Regions from separate parts of the Vibrio sp. V31_P5A7T61 genome, predicted to be linked through region 1. Evidence: predicted binding sites of a transcription regulator. Region 1 holds the regulator's gene; each other region holds the start of a gene.
The links. Region 1 encodes CRP, which controls carbon source genes, mostly activating them, when cyclic AMP is high. Its sites were predicted from a motif close to TGTGANNNNNNTCACA; they were not measured.
Positions count from the first base shown of each region.

Region 2: cdd (cytidine deaminase) is a predicted target of CRP. The motif match lies at 1,114-1,129, and genes of this name have one in related genera.
Region 3: CAG58_RS13860 (CidA/LrgA family protein) is a predicted target of CRP. The motif match lies at 836-851, and genes of this name have one in related genera.
Region 4: mlc (sugar metabolism global transcriptional regulator Mlc) is a predicted target of CRP. The motif match lies at 3,217-3,232, and genes of this name have one in related genera.

Region 1 is NZ_WXWI01000057.1:87,832-92,226, forward strand. It holds gene astD (succinylglutamate-semialdehyde dehydrogenase) at 1-767, shown strand, start outside; gene CAG58_RS12635 (DUF1338 domain-containing protein) at 859-1,653, shown strand; gene crp (cAMP-activated global transcriptional regulator CRP) at 1,751-2,383, opposite strand; gene CAG58_RS12645 (phosphoribulokinase) at 2,675-3,544, opposite strand; gene CAG58_RS12650 (YheU family protein) at 3,640-3,849, opposite strand; gene CAG58_RS12655 (hydrolase) at 3,930-4,395, opposite strand, start outside.
Region 2 is NZ_WXWI01000021.1:81,139-85,533, forward strand. It holds gene CAG58_RS03930 (CidA/LrgA family protein) at 8-394, shown strand; gene CAG58_RS03935 (CidB/LrgB family autolysis modulator) at 394-1,071, shown strand; gene cdd (cytidine deaminase) at 1,235-2,122, shown strand; gene CAG58_RS03945 (EAL domain-containing protein) at 2,156-4,395, opposite strand, start outside.
Region 3 is NZ_WXWI01000059.1:139,168-143,562, forward strand. It holds gene CAG58_RS13855 (LrgB family protein) at 1-407, opposite strand, end outside; gene CAG58_RS13860 (CidA/LrgA family protein) at 407-817, opposite strand; gene CAG58_RS13865 (LysR family transcriptional regulator) at 943-1,827, shown strand; gene CAG58_RS13870 (DUF4442 domain-containing protein) at 1,834-2,343, opposite strand; gene fcrX (ferric iron uptake transcriptional regulator FcrX) at 2,600-3,046, shown strand; partial or broken gene CAG58_RS13880 (IS4 family transposase) at 3,084-4,395, opposite strand, start outside.
Region 4 is NZ_WXWI01000033.1:217,716-222,110, reverse strand. It holds gene CAG58_RS08580 (YciK family oxidoreductase) at 25-765, shown strand; gene CAG58_RS08575 (chemotaxis protein CheV) at 856-1,797, opposite strand; gene mlc (sugar metabolism global transcriptional regulator Mlc) at 1,924-3,141, opposite strand; gene pyk (pyruvate kinase) at 3,415-4,395, shown strand, end outside.

The DNA.
Region 1 (4,395 bases):
TTGCCGGTCAACCCGATAAAATGTTAGCACTGGAGATGGGCGGCAATAATCCGATGGTGATTTCTGAGCACTATGGCGATATTGATGCGGCGGTATACACTATTATTCAGTCAGCGTTTATTAGTGCGGGACAACGTTGTACTTGCGCTCGTCGTCTTTATTTACCTGAAGGCGAAAAAGGCGATAAGTTGCTTGATAAGTTGCTAAAAGCGACCGAGCAGCTGCGCATTGATCAGCCTTTTGCTGATCCTGCACCCTTTATGGGGCCACAGATTTCACGTGCTGCCGCTGAGTTTATTTTGACGGCACAAGCGAATTTACAAGCGTTAGGCGGAAAAAGTTTATTAACCGCGAAGGCACAACAAGCGGCGTTCGTCACACCAGGGATTATTGATGTCACTGCGATTAATGATTTACCTGATGAAGAATATTTCGGCCCATTATTGCAAGTCATTCGTTATCAAACACTGCCTCAAGCTGTAGCACTGGCTAATAATACGCGCTTTGGTTTGTCAGCAGGCTTAGTGTCGACCGACGATCAAGAGTGGCAATATTTTATTGATCATATTCGCGCCGGAATTGTTAACCGTAACCGTCAACTTACCGGAGCCAGTGGCGATGCTCCCTTTGGTGGGCCGGGTGCGTCAGGTAACTTACGCCCCAGCGCGTTTTACGCCGCGGATTACTGTGCTTACCCAATGGCGTCGATGGAAGGGCAAACGACAGAATTACCCGCGACACTATCACCAGGGGTTGTTTTGCCTTAAGTCGTCAACACAGCTAAAGAGTGTAGATAATGTTTAACCCATAACGTCTCTATCGCGAGAGGCGTTATCCACCCACTGACAAGGAGGCGTCATGACGCCAAGTGCGCTTTTTCAATGTTTATGGAATGACTATATTCAGCGTCTTTGCCCTGCGGCAGAAAAAGTCCATCATTTGCTCCAGGAAGACGAAGCACTGATCAATGACCACATTGCTTTACGAACTTTTAATATCGCACCACTGGGTATAGAGACTTTGGCCAAGCCGTTTCTGGCCTTAGGCTACGTTGCTTGCGGTGATTATCTGTTTGAAAGCAAAAAGCTGGTGGCGAAGCATTATGAGCACCCTGATCCTAAGCAACCTAAGGTATTTATTAGTGAATTGGAGGTCGAAGAGTGCTCAGCAGAGTTACAAGCGATAGTCGCTAAGTTAGTGGCTCAAGTCGAGACGACTCGCCTTGATGATGTCGATTTTCTTTACGCCGGCCGTCTATGGGATCTCTCGTTTGCAGATTATCAAATCTTAGCCAAAGAAAGCGAGTATGCGGCGTGGTTAGCCGCCCATGGTTATGGGGCCAATCACTTTACGGTGAGTGTTAATCAGCTCAAGGCATTTAATGAGGTCAAAGCGGTCAATGATCATCTGCGTCAGGCGGGCTTTACTATCAATGAAAATGGCGGTGAAGTGAAAGGCACACCAGAAGTATTACTAGAACAGTCCTCGACTATGGCTGATAAGGTGCCAGTCTCGTTTAACGACGGTGTTGAAGTGATCCCTGGTGGTTTTTATGAGTTCGCTAAACGTTATCCGATGGCGAACGGTCAACTGTATAGCGGCTTTGTGGCGGCTTCAGCAGATAAAATCTTTGAAAGTACCGATCTTCGTTAGTAAAAAACGGAACGGGTAGCCAACGATGAACAACAAAAAAGCTACTTTAGGTCAACTAAAGTAGCTTATTCAGGCTTTAAGCATGTTAAACCAGAGGTTAACGAGTGCCGTAGACCACGATGGTTTTACCGTGTGCTGATATCAGATTTTGCTCTTCAAGCATTTTCAGAATCCGGCCAACGGTTTCACGAGAGCAACCAACGATTTGACCAATTTCTTGACGAGTGATTTTGATTTGCATCCCATCAGGGTGAGTCATTGCATCGGGTTGTTTTGCTAGGTTTAGTAGAGTTTGTGCAATACGACCAGTCACATCAAGGAACGCCAAATCACCGACTTTTTGGCTGGTCACTTGTAGGCGACGAGCCATTTGCCCTGATAGACGCATCAGGATATCGGGGTTAACTTGAATCAATTGACGGAACTTCTTAAAAGAAATTTCCGCGACTTCACAAGGGGATTTAGCTCGAACCCAAGCGGTACGTTCTTGATCTTCTTCGAACAGACCAAGCTCGCCGATGAAATCACCTTGGTTAAGGTAAGAAAGAATCATCTCTTTACCTTCTTCGTCTTTAATCAGTACCGCAACAGAACCTTTAACAATGTAGTACAAGGTTTCCGCTTTTTCGCCCGCATGGATCAGCGTGCTTTTTGAAGGGTACTTATGAATATGACAATGTGAAAGGAACCACTCTAGTGTTGGGTCGGTTTGAGGTTTACCTAGAACCATAATATCTCACTTCCTCTGCAGGGTACGCTCGCTGCTGTCCGTATATTTTAGCGAAGCCTTAATGGATTAACTAGAATAAGAGGACTTCCTAATGGCTGCAAGCTATCTTGTGTTCGGTAAGGAATAGTATCCTTTTTCGAACGCGATTTCTTGATTTTAATCGTATCAAACCATGGATATTTTACGCAAAAACGTGCACATGATCACGGTATGAAAAGTAATCGTGTTAATAAGACCGTAGCCTGACCGATTATGCGAATTTCTTACTCATCAGGTCAAGATAAGGCAATCTCAACCAATTTTTCCGGATTCAATTAATTGCTGGAGTAAGGGTTGCACGATAAGTTCCATAGCAAAGCCCATTTTGCCGCCAGGAACCACAATCGTGTTGTGACGCGACATAAACGAGCCATCAATCATTGCCAGTAAATAGGGATAATCGACATTCTTTATTCCGCGTAAACGGATCACCACAAAGCTTTCATCTAAACTCGGGATGCCTTTCGCATTGAGAGGATTTGAGGTGTCGACCGTAGGCACTCGTTGAAAGTTAATGTGCGTACGCGAAAACTGAGGGGTAATGTAATTCAGATAATCGTCCATTGAGCGAACGATAGAATCCATGACGGCTTCACGAGAATGGCCGCGGTCACGAGTATCGCGCACGTATTTTTGGATCCATTCCAAATTGACAATTGGAACCATGCCAATCAAAAAATCGACATGTTGCGCGACATTAATGTCACCATCGACCACTCCGCCATGTAAGCCTTCATAAAATAAGACATTGGTATCATCAGGCAACTGCTGCCAAGGTGTGAAGGTACCAGGCATCTGATTATAGGGGACGGCTTCATCAAAAGTATGCAGATAACGACGAATTTGTCCTGCGCCCGTTTTGCCATATTGGCGGAAAAAATCCTGCAGAGCAGGGAAGTCATTCGCTTGCGGACCGAAGTAGCTAATATGTCGACCTTGTTCTCTTGCTTTACGAATTTCAATATCCATTTCTGGACGAGTGAAGCGGTGGAAGCTATCACCTTCCACCCAAGCGGGTTTAATGTTCATCATATTGAACATTTTGCGGAAAGCTTCTGATGTGGTCGTTGTACCAGCGCCTGATGAACCGGTGACCGCAATAATGGGGTGTTTTGCTGACATGACATACCTTGTCTGTTGATCCTTGAGGGGCAAAGCCCATGGCTGGTTTCACTATATCATGGAAAAAACGCAGCAGAAAACGCCGATTTTTACCGTCAGCGTGCGGTACTTTTGATATCGATCGTTTCGTGTAACTCAGAATAGACGATCATCGCTTGCCCACTGCGCAGTTGAGCGATGACTTGATCGATTTTGTCTTGTAAGCTGATTTCACTTTCACCGTAGTCAGTGCCTTCGCGTAATACAAACTCACGAATTAAATTGTCTAGAGTGTCACTGGCGATATGTTGCCAAGGAACGATCATAAATACCTCATGATTTTATGAACTGATAATCTCTGTTTTACGATATTTTGCTGCCATATGACGCTAAATGACGCTAATTTTTATTTCTGTCGCCAATTAGCGTAGTAACTCGGCAAAGCCTGCTCAAGCCAGAACCTAGGTTGACGTAAGCTGCCAGCTAAAAAACCAACATGGCCACCGTGTTCAAATAATTGGTAGTTAATCTGTGGGTTTAAAGGACCGCGCGGGATCACTGCTTCAGTCATAAACGGATCATCGGCAGCATGAATGATCAGCGTAGGGATAGTAATCGCGCCTAATTTCATGAGTCCTGAGCATTGTTGATAGTACTCTTGCGCATCTTTAAAGCCGTGTAGCGGTGCGGTGATCAAATCATCAAATTGATAGAGCTTGCTTACTTGACGAATGGATTGCGTGGTTAAACCTAGCTCATTTTGTAGCAATGGGGCTTTTCTTAACGCATTATTTTTTAATGATGAGAGTAAATAACGGCGATAAATTTTTGAAAAGCCCTGTTCAATACGTTGCGAACACGCTGCTAAATCC
Region 2 (4,395 bases), on a different contig from region 1:
TAACGCTATGATACCTAACTTAGCCAAATTATTGAAAACGACCGCGCAGTACGTAGTCTCAATGGGACTGATTTTCCTCTGTCTTTGGGCTGGAGTTAGCCTACAACAATGGTTAGGAATTACGATTCCAGGCAGTATTTTTGGCTTGTTGATTTTATTTGCTTTACTGGCTAGCGGTCTCGTTCCCGTCGACTGGGTTCGGCCCAGCGCGCATCTTTTTATCCGTTATATGATTTTGCTGTTCGTACCGATCAGCGTCGGTTTGATGGTCCATTTTGATAGGTTATCCGCTAATCTTTGGCCGATTCTCGCCAGTGCGATTGGCGGTACCGCTTTGGTTTTAGTTTCTCTTGGCTATGTGCTTGATCGCTTTCTCAAAAGAGGCAAAAAATAATGTGGTTACTGGTTACGCTGATGGTGTTTTTTTTCGCTCGTTGGGTAGCACAAAAATACCGTTCACCTTTGGTCAACCCATTGTTGATCTGCATCGCTATCTTAATTCCGTTACTGATCGTTTTAGAGGTTCCTTACCAAGTCTACTACGCCGATAACCATTGGATCAGTGATTTACTCCAGCCAGCCGTCGTGGCGCTCGCTTATCCCCTCTATGAGCAATTACCACAAATCCGTTCGAATTGGCGGATTATTCTATTAGCCTGTGGGGTGGGAAGTATTATGTCCATGCTCACGGCCAGTATTATTGCCTTATCAATGCAAGCGGATGTCGCGTTAGTCGCTGCCTTGATGGGCAAATCCGTCACCACACCGATTGCCATGGAAGTGAGCAGTAATTTGGGTGGAGAGCCCGCTATCGCCGCCATTCTTGTCCTGTTGGTGGGGTTATTTGGCGCGATTATGGCCTACCCGATTTATAACCTGCTTAATATTACCCACCCGATTGCCAGAGGCTTAACCACAGGGACTATTGCTCACGCGCTAGGAACGGCTACCTGCGCTGAAAAAGATCCTCGAGACGCGGCGTTCAGCTCGTTGGCTCTTGTGCTCTGTGGTGTAATCACCTCCATTTTAGCTCCCGGCTTGTTTGCTTTTAGTCTATGGCTTTTTTATTAAACTCGCCTTGTTGAGGTTTTGGGAAATTCGATGGGTATTATGTGTGACCTCACTCTAATTATGAAAAATGAAATCAATTTACATTTAAAAAAGTGATAAAAATCACAGATTGGTCGCGATAATTATCTAAAATGGAGCTCAATTGACCAATTAAGGATGAATTATGCATAGCCGAATTGAACAGGCATTATCACCAATGCCAGCCGCGCTTACCGAGTATCTAACGCCCATCGTCACGGCTGATCATTTTGATGCCACCCTTTCTGCTGATCAATTCAATCAATTACTCGCCTTATCGGGATTAAGTGACGCCGATCTCAGAGTCGCTTTATTGCCACTCGCTGCCGCTTATGCGTACGTACCTATTTCAAATTTTCATGTGGGGGCGATTGCTCGAGGAGTGAGTGGACGACTCTATTTTGGCGCTAACATGGAATTCTCTGGAGCACAGCTAGGACAAACGATTCATGCAGAGCAAGCCGCGATCAGCCATGCGTGGATGAAGGGTGAACAAGGTCTAGCCAGTATGACCGTTAACTATAGTCCTTGTGGTCACTGCCGACAGTTTATGAATGAACTGAACACCGCTCCCTCTTTAACCATTCAACTGCCACAACGTGAAGAAAAGTCCTTACAGTATTATTTACCTGAATCTTTTGGTCCAAGTGATTTGGGAATTCAATCTGCATTAATGACCCCGATTGATCATGGTTACCGTAGTGATGATCAAGATGCGTTAATTCAAACCGCCATCGGCGCACTCAATCGTAGTCATGCCCCTTATACTAATAATCTCAGTGGCGTAGCTTTGCGCAGTGCTTCTGGTGCTGAATACAGCGGCGCTTATGCCGAGAATGCCGCTTTTAATCCAAGCTTACCACCGTTACAAGTCGCGTTAATCCAATTGCGTATGGCAGGGGAAGAATTCACCGACTTAGCGGGCGCTGCGTTAGTCGAGATGGCACAAGGTCAAATCAGCCATTTAGCCGATACACAAGCCACGTTAGAAACGATTAATCCAGACCTTCCATTGTCTTATCTTGCGTTGTAACCATGACGTTCCAACCCTACATCGCTCGTCGGTTTAGGGTTGGAGTAGTGTCAAAAAATGCTCCTTTGCCTGCTCCGAAGTCATCGGTTTATAAAAATAGTATCCTTGGATTTCATCAATATCCCACACCAGCAATTGCCTAAGCTGATCGACACTTTCAACACCTTCAGCAACCGTCGTCATACCCAGCTCTTGAGCCATATAGATAATATTTTTAATCAGTATTTGCGCTTTTTGATTATCTTCCAGACGATCAATATAAGATTTGTCCAATTTGACAATGTCTAATGGGAAATTACACAACGAACTAAAAGAAGAATAACCGGTACCAAAATCATCGAGGGCAAGTTGCACTCCTAGAGCTTTAATGGTTTGCATCCGTTGAATGATATCTTCTTCTGCACCCAATAAAATACTTTCTGTTAATTCAAGCACCAGTTGCCTAGGATGCAGTTGGTAATGATGAATCAGACGTTTTAATGTATCAACTAAGCTATTATGATGAAAATGTGGACTGGAAATATTGACATGAATACTCAAATGATGACTTTCATGGTGAGGTAAACTCTGAATAAATTGGCAAGCTTTATCAAGGATTTGCTCTCCGAGCTCAACAATTAATTTTCTCTGCTCAGCCACAGGAATAAAAACTTCAGGGAAAAGCAAACCAAGCTGTGGATGCTGCCAACGAGCAAGCGCTTCAAAACCTACTAATTCACCCGATGAGGCTTTTACAATCGGCTGATAATAGGCCATAAATTGGCCTTCTTTTAGCGCAGAGATAATATCTCGATGTATCACTAATAATGTCTCTGCGCGTTGAGTATCTTCTGCACTGACCATAGTGACAAATACACTGGAGCGATGGTGAGTCGCCGCATAATCAGCACCACGAGATAAACGCTCAAAATCCTTCATTCCAATAGACGAAGAGACTAAAGTCGCTTTTAAGCCAAGATCGCACTCAATATCTTCTAGCACAATTTTCTGGCGATAAATCGTTAAAATGCGATTGCCCTTTTGTATTAACTCATCTTGGGAATCCGTACTTAATACCATAAAGGCATGCTCACTCACCCGTCCTATCGAGAGATCAGGAAATGTATGTTTTAAAGTCGTCGCAAGATGCTGCACAGCCCTATCATAATAATCATGACCATATACCGCCTCTATCTCTTTTAATCGTGCTGCGTATAAGTAAAGAATACTAAACGGAGGGTGATTAAGTAATAATTGATTCGCATTGTCCACCAACGTAGGACGATTTAATAAACCTGAAACGGGATCATAATGGGTTAAGGTTTGGATTAATGCCGCTTGCTGCTTTTGCTCACTGATATCCTTCACCGATAACATAATAGACGTTTGATCACGATCATTGAGTAACGCCGCTTCCACCGAACAGATGATCTCAGTACCATTACTGCGCTTCATGGCTGTTTCAAAGTGATGCTGCCCTTGACTGAGTAAACGATAAAATTGATCGGAGCCACATTGAGTGTTGTGGCATCCACAGATACTGCCTATCGGTTGCCCAATCAGTTGCTCACGTTGAAACCCTAACAACATTAACAAGGTAGGGCTGACATCCACGATGATCTTATCAGTTAATAGGATCATCCCAACCGTATGTCCATGGTATAATGCGTCAAATTTTTGTAGTGTTTCTTGCAGTTTTTCTTGAGTTTGTGTTGAAGACTCGGCAAGTGCACTCACCCATTGAGTAATACGATCAAACTCATCAGTGTGTTTGTTCTTTATCGGAGCATCGACCGAGCTTAATAAGCTTTGCATCCCCTTCTCAAAATAACTGAATCGTTTACTGACGGTTATCCAAAAAATACCGTACATTCCTAGAGCAATAGCACTTGTAACCACCGTCATCACTACGATCAAACGAAAGAAAACTATTTTCGCTTGTTGAAAATACATTCTGGGTTCTATGGTTTTTAAGACACCAATCGGCTCATTTACAGCGCTTTTAAGTAGAGAATAGTGCGTTAAAAACTGTTCTGTTCGCTCAATGACCAATGAAGGTTCCGAAACACTCACCTCTGTCCACCATGTTAGTGCTTCAGAATCGGTAATCAGTTGATTGTCAGCCATTAAAATCGCTTGATAACGTTCAGGAAAACGTGCGGTCAAATCTTGAGCCCAAAGCATCCAACCGACCATGTCACTTTGACCACTATTATCTCTTACTGATGTGAGGCTTATAACCCATAGTTGCTGATCAACACGAATAAGACCGGAAAAACTTTGTTTATCACTAT
Region 3 (4,395 bases), on a different contig from region 1:
AAAGGGGTCGTTATCGAGCGCATGGCTAAGCTACGCTGCAGTAACTCTGGTAATTCAAACCAGCGTGCCAGCAAGACGGTACTGCTCACAGCCACAATCACGGAAACCACCACACCAACCGATAATGACAACCAATGACGACGAATTAAAAGCCGATTATCGTACACAGGAATCGCAAAGGCGACGGTGGCTGGCCCAAGTAACCATAATAGCCAGCGAGACTCTTCCATATACGATGGATAAGGAATATCCATACCAATGACAATCAGCACCAACAGTAATGGGGCCAGCAATAAAGGCATCAAAAAAATTGTTCGTTTGCGCTGATAGAGCATTTTACAGACGTAATAGAGTGCTAAAGTCAGTACCAAACACGTCATGCCGAGTAATGAGACCGAGTGCAACATTATAAGGCTCCCGCTAACTTATTACTTTTTCGGCGCGCTAATTTAAGCTCCAAGCGGTATAATTTATCCACGACCCACGCAGTCACCGCTATCACTAAAACCGTACTCAGCACTAATACTAAGATAATTCGTCCGCCCTGTTCACGCACCAGCGGCTGATAATTGACCACGGCAACGACCGCCGGAACAAAAAACAGTAACATTTCTGCTAAAAGCCAAGCCGCACCTCGTCGCAGCCATTCAACGTTAACAATCTTACTGAATACCAACGTCAGCAATAACAGCATACCTGTGAGATTGGCAGGGATAGGCAAGTGTAAGTAATCAACCAAACGGTCGGCGATTACCCATATCAAACCTAACGCAACAATTTGCCCAATGGTCAGCAAAACAGTTTCAATCTTCCTCATGGCATCATTCGCTCATTGTGTGAAATTAATCACAGTATAGAGAGCATTAAAATTTCATAAAATGAATTTTTATTATAAAAATTATGCCAATATGGAATCAATCGAACACAGAGAACCGCTTTCTTATGGATATTAAAGCCCTACGCTATTTTGTTGAACTCATCAATCAACAGAGCTTTACCCGTGCCTCGGAGAAACTTTTTGTTACCCAACCGACGATCAGTAAAATGATCCGTAGCCTTGAACAAGAAATTGGGCAGTCATTACTCCATCGTCAAGGCCATCGATTTTGGCTAACCGATGCAGGACACATTGTGTATTTACGTGCACAAGAGATTTTGACTCACTTTACTCAGCTAGAAGCTGAACTGATCGATCTTAACCAGCTCCAAGGAGGGCAACTGCGTCTAGGTATTCCTCCTATGGTGGGGCATCTTTATGCTGGCTTGATCAGACAATATCGACAAACCTACCCAGCCGTAGAAATGACGATCGTCGAGTATGGCGGGAGAAAAATAGAACAAGCGGTACTTGATGGAGAATTGGATGTTGCCATTACGATGCTATCGCGCCACGCAGAGCAACATCTCAGCACTTTAGTATTAGACAGTTACCCAATTTATGCTGTATTACCGCAAACCATGCCTTGGACTGCCATGACAACGATTGATTGGCCATCACTCAAAGAAGCGCCTTTTTATCTTTACACTAAAGAGTTTACTCTTAGTGACTATGTCCATCAGCAATGTCTAGCACATGGATTTACCCCACAAATTGCGGCGCGAAGTAGCCAATGGGATTTTCTCGTTGCGCTTGTAAAAAGTGGCATCGGAGTCGCCTTTTTACCCGAGCCACTCTGCTTAAGAATCCAAAATGAAGGCGTTTTAATTAAGCCGCTCAATCCCAGTATTGATTGGACGTTAAGTGTTATTTGGCATAGTGAACGTTACGTCTCTCGCACTGCAGAAGCTTGGATACAACTTTGTCATACTCATCCATCGTCTCGCTGAACACCATTATGCAGCGTTATCGGTTTGATAATCACTCTCTTGACGATACTTAGGCTTTTTACGAACATACAACTTACGATGCACTTCAGAAACCACATCACCCTGTTTGTCTTTGACGTGAATAATAAATTCAGGAAAGCATTTATCGCCATTTGCCGTCGCCACTAATATCGCATCCAGTTGAGCTTGAGAAATCAAAAACTCAGCATACAAATCACTGTGTCCCGGCTTAATGAAATTAATGCTCGCCTCTTTATCCCAAACATAATACTGGCGACCTAAAACCCCCATCAGCATTAATGAATATACGGGGTCCGTTAAAGAGAAGATGCTGCCACCATATTGGGAACGATTGGCATTTTTATTCCACCAACGAAGCTTTAAACGCAATCTAGCTTCACGAAAGTCTTCGCTGATTGACTCGATTTTTATCCCAGATCCCCAAAAAGGTGGCCAACTATTTAATGCCCACTTCACAATATTAGGTTTATACAACTTCTCAAGTGTTTTATTCATGCTATCCGTGCCTTAGACTCTATCTCATCTTCACTGATCGTGATGCTCAATGAGCACCTCACTCAGCGAAGCTACACACAAGTTAATGTTGCATAATTGTAACTGGTCAGATCAGATTTCTCCGTGATGAAACTCGATTTTGTAGTAATTACAGTAACCCTTTGAAGTTCGTGGTTTATTGTTTTAATCGAGTGGCCTATAATGTGGAACAACATTGACCTCTGTTTACGACTGCAGATCATCAACGGGAAAGTATATGTCAGACAATAACCAAGCGCTAAAGGATGCAGGTCTTAAAGTAACCCTTCCACGGCTAAAGATTTTAGAAGTATTGCAGCAGCCTGAGTGCCAACATATTAGTGCTGAGGAGCTGTACAAAAAGCTGATTGATCTCGGTGAAGAGATCGGCCTTGCGACCGTTTATCGCGTGTTAAACCAATTTGATGACGCTGGTATCGTGACTCGTCATCATTTTGAAGGTGGAAAATCAGTTTTCGAACTCTCAACCCAACACCATCATGACCATCTCGTCTGTCTTGATTGTGGCGAAGTGATTGAGTTTTCTGACGAGGTAATCGAACAGCGTCAAAAAGAGATCGCTGCGCGTTACAATGTTCAGCTAACTAATCACAGTTTATATCTTTATGGCAAATGTGCTGATGGCGGTTGCAAAAACAACCCTTCCGCGCATAAAGCTCGATAAGATAACCGAAAAAAAACCACCGCGAGGTTAACTCCTATCACTTAGCGTGTTTGGAACGAACTGGGTAGCGAGTTTTACTCATACGAACGGTCCTGGATTTGGGCCGTTTTTTTCGTTCTGGAAGAATGTAACGCTTTACTCGCTCTCGCATTGCCCTCAACTTTTTAGGGATTGAGCCGGGTGAGGCTATCGCACACCACATCAGTTCATCTTGGATATCTCGAAGTGCCATCATAAAGCTTATTCGAAGAGGTGATACCTTGGCTTCTTTCGCAATGCGGCTGATTTCTAAGCGAACCAGATTGTAAGCAATCAGTATTCCCCATACCTCTTGTTCTACCCCTTCTACAGACTGGCTTCGGAGAAGACGTTCATCCTCTAGCATGTCGTGCTTTATCTCTCCATAACTGCTCTCAATCTCCCAACGTTCGAAGTAGACATCCAACAGGGATTGAAGGTCATATTGGCTATCTGTTAAAGAGGTGAGTACGCCTTTTATATGGGTAGGTTGCTCTGGTTCAGGATATAAGGCCAATCTCGCTTGCCATTTCTCTGGGAGAGTTGGGTCTTGCTTGCGCGCATGTTGTGAAACATCCATTTCGACAATTAAATCTCGTCCCTCCTTGTCTAGTTTCCTAATGACCTCATACTGTGTATTCGATTTTATTGGGGTCATCCAGTGACTAGAGCCATGTTGACGCTGCCAGTTAATCATTAGCTCGGCACTTAAATAACATCGGTCAAAAATTGTGAGGGAGTTAGGCATTGTTGATGAGATCAACTGTTTAGCGTAGCTCACTTCTCCGGTTGAACTAGGGCCAAAAGCGACATCATGGAGTAAGCGGCTGCGAAGAGAACAAAGCGCGCATAGCCGAACAATAGGGTATTCGGTGTGACGATTTTTACTGTGCTTTACGTACTGATAATGCTCTGCAAGCGCCTCGGTATCATGGGTTCTAAATTGAGTTCCATCAACTGAAAACAGTCTTAAACCAAACCATTTATCCTCACTATCTTCGGACTGAGTCCAGTGCTGAGCAGTCATAGTAAATAGCGCTTTTAGTGGCTCTGCCGTGAGACGTTTTCTGGCTTGAGGAATGGCACTTGGCGCAATGGATTCACCTAAAGAGCTGGACAGTTTTAAGTCTAACTTGTCCAAAACGTCAGTAATCGGTCTGTCGCGATATAAGCCAATACCCACTAGCAGCCACACGACCAACTCAGCAGGTAGCTTTCGTCTTCTCATGCTGGCTTTATTCGTTTCATCAAGTGCTTGATTTATCCATTCCAATGGAAGCTCTTTTTGAAAAAGCGCAAGTGAATCAGGAGAAGCGAAGTCATCAACATCA
Region 4 (4,395 bases), on a different contig from region 1:
GATTATAACCAAAAGGAATCTGACGTGAATTACTCTGTTGCTGTTGATGCTTTACAAGATAAGGTTATTTTAGTCACCGGTGCCAGTGATGGTATCGGCAAACAAGCGGCTCTCACTTATGCAGCTCATGGCGCAACGGTCATTTTGCTCGGCCGCAGCACAGAAAAACTGCAACAAACCTACGCTGAAATTGTTAGTGCTGGATACCCTGAAGCCCGAGTGATCGCCTTAGATATGCAAAAGGCCAGCAGATACGATTACCAAACCTTGATCCACGATATAGAGCAGCTATGTGGTCAACTGGATGGTTTATTGCATAGCGCTGGGTTATTAGGCGAAATCAGCCCCTTTGAAGCGATTACCGAACACACTTATGATCAGGTGATGCAAGTCAATGTCAAAGCTCAATTATTGCTTACTCAAGCCGCTTTACCTTTGATTAAGCGCTCGCCACAAGGTCGAATCGTATTTACCAGTTCGACGGTGGGTCACAGTGGCCGTTCAGGTTGGGCCAGCTATTCTATTTCAAAATTTGCTACTGAAGGGATGATGCAGATCCTCGCCGATGAGCTACGTGATACCCCATTACGAGTCAACGCGATTAATCCTGGTGGAACACGCACCGCCATGCGCGCCAAGGCGTATCCACAAGAAGATGCTAACCGCTTGAAAACACCGCAAGAGATCATGCCGCTTTATCTCTATTTAATGGCCAGAGAGAGCCAACACGTGCATGGCCAATGTATTGACGCACAACCGAAATAATCTACTTCAAACACATTCATTCGGAAAATAGAAACCCCGTCGCTAATTCGATATCAACGACGGGGTTTTTAGTCATTCATTATGCGCTGATCACAAGGTATCACGTAATCGGTCTTGTACCGCTTGCACCAGTAAATCAGGCTGGAATTTAGAGATGAATTTATCACAACCGACCTTTTGTACCATCGCCTCATTAAAGCTACCACTGAGTGAGGTATTCAGCGTAATGTACAAACTCGCCATGCGCGGGTCGTTACGCACTTCATAAGTAAGCTTATAACCATCCATTTCTGGCATTTCGGCATCGGTGATCATCATCAACAGCTCTTGATTGATATCTTTACCTTCATCACACCATGATTTTAGTAGCTTCAAGGCTTCTAAACCATCCCAACACTCGATAATATTTAAGCCAAGTTGAGATAAAGTATCTTTAATTTGCTTACGGGCGGTGGAAGAGTCGTCAACAATCAAAATGTTACGCCCAACCATTTCACCTAATATGTCATGATCTAACACATGTTCAGAAATCGATACATCATAGTCGATAATTTCAGCGAGCACTTTTTCTACGTCAATCACTTCAACAATATGGTTTTGATTTTGCTCTTTAATGTGCGTAATCGCGGTCAGGTAGTTTGAACGCCCAACCGACTTTGGTGGTGGCTGAATCTCGGTCCATGCGGTATTAATGATATTGCGTACCTGACCAACCAAAAAACCCTGCACGGTACGGTTGTATTCGGTAATGATTAAGTTGTGCTCTTGATTGTCCAGCTTGGTTTCAGGAAAACCAATCGCTCGACGAAGATCAATGATCGGAACCGCAACACCTCGTAGAGAAGCAACCCCCATAATGTTCGGATGAGAACCGGGCATTTTAGTCGTTGGCGGTACCTTGATTACTTCACGTACCTTAAATACGTTGATCGCAAAAATCTGTCGACTATTTAAACTAAACAGCAACAGTTCTAGGCGGTTCTCTCCCACCAAATTGGTACGCTGATCGACCGTATTTAAGATACTCGACATAGAAAATCCCGCTAATAGAAAAGCACCATCGTTTACAGTATATACCTAAATTTCTGTGAGGCACTTGGGTAGATCATTAATTTAGGCGAACAATGTAAACTGTCGTGCAAAAAAAACGAAGAAAAATTATCCTTCAACCACTTTCATTAATAATAAACCATCGTAGAGCGCTTGCTTGATTAAAGCCGCTCCTGGCATTGTGGCTTGTTTATAAAAACGGGATTCAACCAACTGCAGATGTTGGTGATAGGCAGGAAGGCTTTGCTCTTCAATACAGCGCTGAATCGCAGGATACAACACCGTTTTTGCTTGATTCATCACCCCACCAATTAACACTTTGTCAGGGTTAAACAAATTGATCACTATCGCAATCGCAGCGCCTAAATAACGTCCGAGTTGCTCAATCACGTCTACGGCGAGCGGATCACCATTGGCAGCCGCCAAGCAAACGTCCTCAATCGAAATCGTCTCTTGTTCGGCTAATGACGACGGTTCTCCTTGAGCAATTCGTAACGACACCTGATCGCGAATCGCTTGCGAGCTCGCCACCGTTTCAAGACAGCCAATATTGCCGCAATGACAACGTTTACCTTGAGGATCAATTTGAATGTGCCCAAGCTCACCAATATTGCCATAACGACCTTGTAATAATCGCCCATCAACGATAATCCCGGCCCCTAATCCGTGGTGAATAGAAATCAATATCGAATTATCGACATCTTGAGAGTGACCGAATAATTTTTCTGCCAAGGCCCAAGCTCGAGTATCATTCGCAACAAATACCGGCAACCCAGTAGCTTTATAAATCTCAGGACCTAACGCCAAGTTTTTCACATTATAATGGGGCATTTGTAATACCATGCCCTGCTGTGAATTGACTAAACCCGGCAGAGTAATCGCAATGCTTGTCACCCGATCTAATTGGGCGGCGTAGGTTTGAAAAAACTCTTCTATTTCAAATAATAATCGCGCCAAAACATCATCTTGATCGATTTCATGAATATCAATTTTGGTGTCAATCAATACCTCACCACCCAACTCATGCAACGCAATCGTCAGATAGCCTCGTCCCAAGCGCATGGAAAGAAATTGCCAGCCTTGATTATTGGTTTGCAGACCAACGGCAGGTCTGCCACGACTGATCGCTTCTTGAACCGTCGTTTCATGGATCAAGTGGGCATCAATTAATTCGCGAGTAATTTTAGTAATACTTGCCGGAGCTAATTCACTCTCTTTAGAAAGGTCAATGCGCGATATAGGGCCTTTTTGATCTATCAATTTATATACACGACCAGCATTGACCTGTTTAATATGATCAATATGGCCTGGTTGAGCCATATACATGGTGCACTCCAGATTTCAATAACCTGCCAATTTTTTTACTTTGCGAACTAATTGTGAAGCAACTTGATGTATAGCCGTGACAGCCATCACGCATATAAATTTGAGTTTGTGTTTTTAACCCCAAAACCACAGATTTCACCACCAAAAGACCCAAGATGGGTGTTGGATCGAGAAATCGTCATTTTTTTTCTAAACCCTCTATTTTTAGAGACTTAGGTCTATACTGAGATCCAATAGGTTGCGCTTATTAGCCGGACTTTCAAGGAGAAAAATATGACCGCAGCGTTAAGAAGAACAAAAATTGTCGCTACACTAGGTCCATCGACGGATCAAGGTAGTGTGTTAGAAACGATTATTCGCTGTGGGGTGAATGTAGTCAGAATGAATTTTTCCCATGGATCGGCAGATGATCACCGTTTACGAGCGGAAAAAGTTCGCGAAATTGCTCAACGATTAGGTCGACACGTAGCGATATTAGGCGACCTGCAAGGTCCTAAAATTCGAGTATCGACCTTCAAAGAAGACAAGGTTTTTCTCAATGAAGGCGACAGTTTCATTTTAGATGCAGAACTCGGACTCGGTGAAGGCACACAGCACACCGTCGGCATTGATTACAAAGCTTTGCCAAATGACGTTGTGGCAGAAGATATTTTATTACTCGACGATGGCAGAGTTCAGTTGCAAGTCACCGCTGTAGAAGGAAGTAAAATCCACACTACCGTTCTTATCGGCGGACCATTATCCAATAATAAAGGCATTAATAAAAAAGGCGGTGGCCTTTCTGCTGAAGCCTTAACAGAAAAAGATAAGCGAGATATTGTGCTGGCAGCTGACATTGGCGTCGATTATTTAGCGATCTCTTTTCCACGCAATGGGAAAGATATGGATTATGCTCGGCGTTTGGCTCGCGAAGCAGGACTGAATGCAAGATTAGTGGCCAAAGTTGAGCGTGCAGAGACGGTATCTTGTGATGAAAATATCGATGATATTATTCGCGCCTCTGATGTCATTATGGTTGCGCGAGGCGACCTTGGTGTCGAAATTGGTGATCCTGAGTTAATCGCGGTGCAAAAGAAACTGATTCGTCGTTCTAAAGAGCTCAATCGCATCGTGATAACCGCAACTCAAATGATGGAGTCGATGATCACCAATCCAATGCCAACCCGAGCAGAAGTGATGGACGTCGCCAATGCCGTACTTGATGGCACTGACGCAGTCATGCTTTCAGGAGAGACCGCCGCTGGTAAATACCCA